2 regions of the Exiguobacterium sp. SH0S2 genome follow, and region 1 is predicted to be linked to the other one. Evidence: a T-box and tRNA genes for the amino acid it is inferred to sense, from the RefSeq annotation. Region 1 holds a T-box; the other holds one or more tRNA genes.

Region 1 (2,476 bases):
GAGCTTCAACAAGTTGCCATTTGCTTCGAGCTTCATGCCGATCTCTTTGTTCGCATCTTCATAGAACAGTCCTTCAAAGCCTGGTGCTTCGTCCGTCATATACCCGCGGTCGTCGACCGGGCACAACACGTCAAGTCCGTACGCTTGGCCGACACGGTAGTCGTCTTCCCCGTGGCCAGGTGCGATATGGACGCAGCCTGTCGCTTCAGCCGTGACGTGGTCGCCAAGGATGAGGAGTGACGTCCGGTCGTAAAGCGGGTGCTGTACCGTCATGTGCTCGAACTCGCGTCCGTTCCAAGATCCGCTCACTGAGTACTCATCCCAGCCGAGTGCTGTCGTCACTTCTTCGACGAGCGTCTCGGCAACGATATACCCTTTGCCATCGTGCTCGATCCGTGTGTATGTCAGCTCATCGCTGACAGCGATCCCGAGGTTGGCCGGAATCGTCCACGGTGTCGTCGTCCAGATGACGAAATGGTCGGTCGTCCCGAGGACGCCTTTGCCATCGACGACTTGGAACGCCACATAGATGGCTGGTGATTTTTTGTCATAGTACTCGATTTCCGCCTCAGCGAGTGCCGATTCAGAAGACGGTGACCAATAGACCGGTTTTTTCCCTTTATAGATGTATCCTTTTTCAGCCATCGTGCCGAACAGGCGGATTTGCGCCGCTTCATATTCAGGCTGGAGCGTGATGTATGGATTGTCAAAGTCAGCGAGCAGTCCGAGACGCTTGAACTGTTCACGTTGTGAGTTCACTTGCTCCATCGCGTAAGCGGCACATTTTTCGCGGAACTCGGCGACAGTCATCTCTTTACGGTTGACGCCTGCTTTTTGAAGCGCGTTCTCGATCGGAAGACCGTGTGTGTCCCAACCTGGGATCATCGGTGATTGATAGCCGTTCAACGACTTGAAACGGACGATGATGTCTTTTAACACTTTGTTGAGTGCATGGCCCATATGGATGTCACCGTTGGCGTACGGAGGTCCGTCATGTAGAATGTATTGCGGCTTTCCTGCATTCTTCTCTTGGACGCGGTTGTACAAGTCCATCTGCTCCCAAGCCTCGTGCATTGCTGGCTCGCGCTTCGGCAAATTTCCACGCATCGCGAATTCTGTATCAGGCATCAATAATGTGTCTTTGTAGTTCATTGAAACTCCTCCTGCATCTTTTTTGAAAAACAAAAAAAACCCGCCCCTAAATAGGGACGAGTTCATCGACTCGCGGTACCACCCTACTAATCTCAAGTAGACCTTGAGACCGCTCTCGGTAACCGATAACGAGGTCAAGCGGTCACGCTTACTCAATTCAGCATGACACTCATAGGGGATACCAAATAAAGTCTTTCTCTTAGGCTTGCACCTTCCCTAAGTCGCTTCGTAGGTGTGACTTTATTGACGTGTCCTAATCAACGTATTGTTTATTATCCGTGATGTTTGTTTGGTGTGACTTCGTCGTCATTATACGCAAGTTCACTCGTATCGTCAAGAACCGTCTGGACAGGCGGCTCTCCGACAATCGTGTCCCATTCGGTACTATTTAGAAGTTCCATCTGTGCGTCGACGAGAACACGGAACCGGGTCCGGTACAGTTCGACTTTTTTCAACATTTGAATGACTTCACGCTCTGCCATCTGCTCTTTACGCGACGCTTCCTCTTCTCGGGCGAGCGCTTCGCGTTCAGCCTGCTTCAAGATGAGGCTGGCTTCTTTGGCCGCATTGGTCTTGACTTCTTCTGCCGCCTCTTGTGCGACGATAATCGATTTATTCAACGTGTCTTCCATCGAGGAGAAGTAGTCAATACGGGCTTGCATATCGTTGACGAGTTCTTCGTACCTTCTATTTTCACGAATCAATAGCTCAAACTCTTTAATGATTTGATCTAAAAATTCATTGACCTCATCGATATCGTACCCGCGAAAACGAGTCGAGAACTCTTTGTTATGAATATCAATCGGTGTCAACGCCATTCGACTTTCCTCCTAAATTCAACGTATGATGCCATACTGGATTTTTATTTTCTCACGCTTTGTCGAGCCGAGGATTGCCGTCAATTTGACACGACCGTAACCCCGGATTGAAACCAAATCGTCTGGTTCGAGTAAAAAGCTCGCGTCCGTGATCGCTTTATGATTGACTTTGCAGTCACCATGTTTGACGAGCGCCTGTGCTTTCTGGCGCGACAGACCGAGCACCTCGCTAACGACCGCATCAAAGCGGAGTGAGGAGACGATGCCAAACTCGTCGCTCCATTTGACTTCTGGGACGGTCAAAATCGATGCGGCCGGCACATCAGACAGCCGCACCCGGGCTTTGCCGACGCGATCCACGTTCATTTCGATGAATCCAGCCGCATCAGCCGTCGTCGCGAACTGAGCGATCCCGTCAGCGAGGACAACGTCGCCAAACTTTTGCCGCTTCAGGCCCGCGTTAAGAAGCGTGCCTGTCACTTGGCGGTGGGTCAAGTCGACAAACT
Region 2 (2,476 bases), on a different contig from region 1:
GGTTCATCGGGACGATTGCTTGGCTCGTGACGAAACTCGTACCAGGTGAAGATTCAATCGTCGATACGAAAGCGCAACATCTAGACCCTGTCTTCATCCAACAGTCGCCTTCGATCGCGGTCGAGCAAGCAAAATATGAAGTCATCCGCATGGGTGATTTCGCGAAGCTCGGTCTTGACGAAGCGCGCAGCTATATGGCGTCAGGAGACAAGAAACACGCTGAGAAGTCGGCACATATCGAAGAAGCGTTAAACTCATTGAACTCTAAAATCACGGATTATCTCGTCAAATTGGCGGCCGTCGATTTGACGGAGCACGAATCACAACAGCATAAGACACTCATGCATGCCATCAACGACATCGAGCGAATCGGTGACCACGTTGAGAACATCATCGAGTTGATCGACTATAAGACGGCGACACGGATCACCCTCTCACCTGATGCTCAAAAAGAGTTGACGGAAATGTATGATCTGACACGGGCCACACTCGAGAAGTCACTTCAAACGCTTGCGAGCGGTGACATGGTCGAGGCGCGTCAAGTCATCGAGATGGAAGCGAAACTCGACATGCTCGAGCGTCAATTCCGTAAAAATCATGTCGTTCGTTTGAACACAGGTGAATGTGACGGCCAAGCTGGTATGTTCTTCGTCGATATGCTCTCGAACCTTGAGCGGATCGGTGACCATGCGATGAACATCACGGAAATCACACTTGAAGATGCAACGAACGAAATATCGGTCTAACGTTTCAAAAAGTCTTGCTACTTAAGTTATAAGTAGCAAGACTTTTTTGCGTACGTGTGACTTTTCATTGACAGTAGAGGCTTCCTTCAGTATATTATTACTGTATAACAACGTGGCGGTGTAGCTCAGCTGGCTAGAGCGTACGGTTCATACCCGTGAGGTCGTGGGTTCGACTCCCTCCGCCGCTACCAATAAGGACCCTTAGCTCAGCTGGTTAGAGCAGACGGCTCATAACCGTCCGGTCGTAGGTTCAAGTCCTACAGGGTCCATCGAGGGCAGCTTTCTAATGAAAGCTGCTTTTTTGTTTACATTGTTGTTTTCAAAAGTGAAGACGCGGGTAAATATCCGTTAGCATTTTGTTTTTGAAAAATATGAAACGAGGCGAAGCGAGATGGAACGAAATCATACGATGATGCAATTTTTTGAATGGCACGTCCCGGCTGACCAAAAGCATTGGAAGCGATTGAAAGAACGGGCTTCTAAATTAAAAAAAGCAGGAATCACCGCACTTTGGTTGCCACCGGTCACAAAAGGTCAAAGTGATGAGGATACGGGATATGGTGTCTATGACTTGTATGATTTAGGCGAGTTTGATCAAAAAGGAACCGTCGCCACAAAATACGGGACGAAGCAAGAGCTGCTTGAGGCGACGAAACACGCCCAAGAACTCGGGATGCAAGTATATATGGATGTCGTGTTGAACCATAAAGCCGGAGCCGACGCGACCGAGAAGTTCGACGTGTTAGAAGTCGACCCGGAAGACCGGACGAAAGTGTTGTCGGAAGAACCGTTTGAGATTGAAGGTTGGACGAAGTTTGATTATAAAGCGCGAAACGGTAAGTACTCGTCGTTCAAATGGAACTTCCATCATTTCAACGGCACGGACTATGACGCGGCGAGCGAGCATAGCGGTATCTTCTTCATTTTAGGCGATAACAAAAAATGGAATGACAACGTCGATAGTGAGTTCGGCGTTTATGACTATTTGATGTTTGCGAACATTGACTATCATCATCCGGAAGTCCGGGAAGAAGTGTTAAGTTGGGGCAAGTGGTTCATCGAAGAGACGAAATGTGATGGCTTCCGTCTCGATGCGATCAAACATATCAACTATGATTTCGTCAAAGAGTTCAGCCAAACGATGAAAGATGAAAAAGGCGAGAACTTTTACTTGGTCGGTGAGTTTTGGAAGTCGGAGCTCGAAGATTGCCGCGCCTTTTTAGACAACATCGACTACCACGTCGATCTGTTCGACGTGCCGCTCCATTACAATTTGCAGCGTGCCTCGATTGAAGGCGCATCGTTTGATTTGCGGACGATCTTTGACGACACACTCGTCCAGTCCCACCCGCTTCACTCGGTCACGTTCGTCGACAACCATGACTCACAGCCGGCCGAGGCGCTCGAGTCATGGGTCGAAGATTGGTTCAAACAGAGTGCTTACGGTTTGATTTTACTCCGCCAAGACGGTTATCCGTGTGTTTTCTACGGTGATTACTACGGCATCAACGGGCCCCACCCGGTCGAAGGGAAGAAGCTGGCCATCGATCCACTTCTGTACGCCCGTCGTGAAAAAGCGTATGGGCAACAAGACGACTACTTCGATAACGAGCACGTGATCGGCTGGGTCCGACACGGCAGCGAGGATATCGAGCGTTCAGGTTGTGCCGTCATCATCTCGAATAACGAAGAGGCGGAGAAACAGATGTACGTCGGGGAGCATCGTGCCG

Evidence for each region. The T-box of region 1 lies ahead of ileS (isoleucine--tRNA ligase). A T-box ahead of a tRNA ligase gene usually reads a tRNA of that ligase, here a tRNA-Ile.
Region 2: it encodes a tRNA-Ile, which carries the amino acid that the T-box ahead of ileS (isoleucine--tRNA ligase) is inferred to sense. The anticodon was not compared.

What each region holds. Positions count from the first base shown of each region.
Region 1 is NZ_SJVB01000001.1:527,939-530,414, forward strand. Features, by position in the region: gene ileS (isoleucine--tRNA ligase) at 1-1,152, opposite strand, end outside; T-box leader at 1,202-1,422, opposite strand; gene EVJ21_RS02730 (DivIVA domain-containing protein) at 1,425-1,970, opposite strand; gene EVJ21_RS02735 (YlmH family RNA-binding protein) at 1,989-2,476, opposite strand, start outside.
Region 2 is NZ_SJVB01000003.1:112,290-114,765, reverse strand. Features, by position in the region: gene EVJ21_RS09280 (Na/Pi cotransporter family protein) at 1-746, shown strand, start outside; tRNA gene EVJ21_RS09275 (tRNA-Met) at 861-937, shown strand; tRNA gene EVJ21_RS09270 (tRNA-Ile) at 942-1,015, shown strand; gene EVJ21_RS09265 (alpha-amylase) at 1,138-2,476, shown strand, end outside.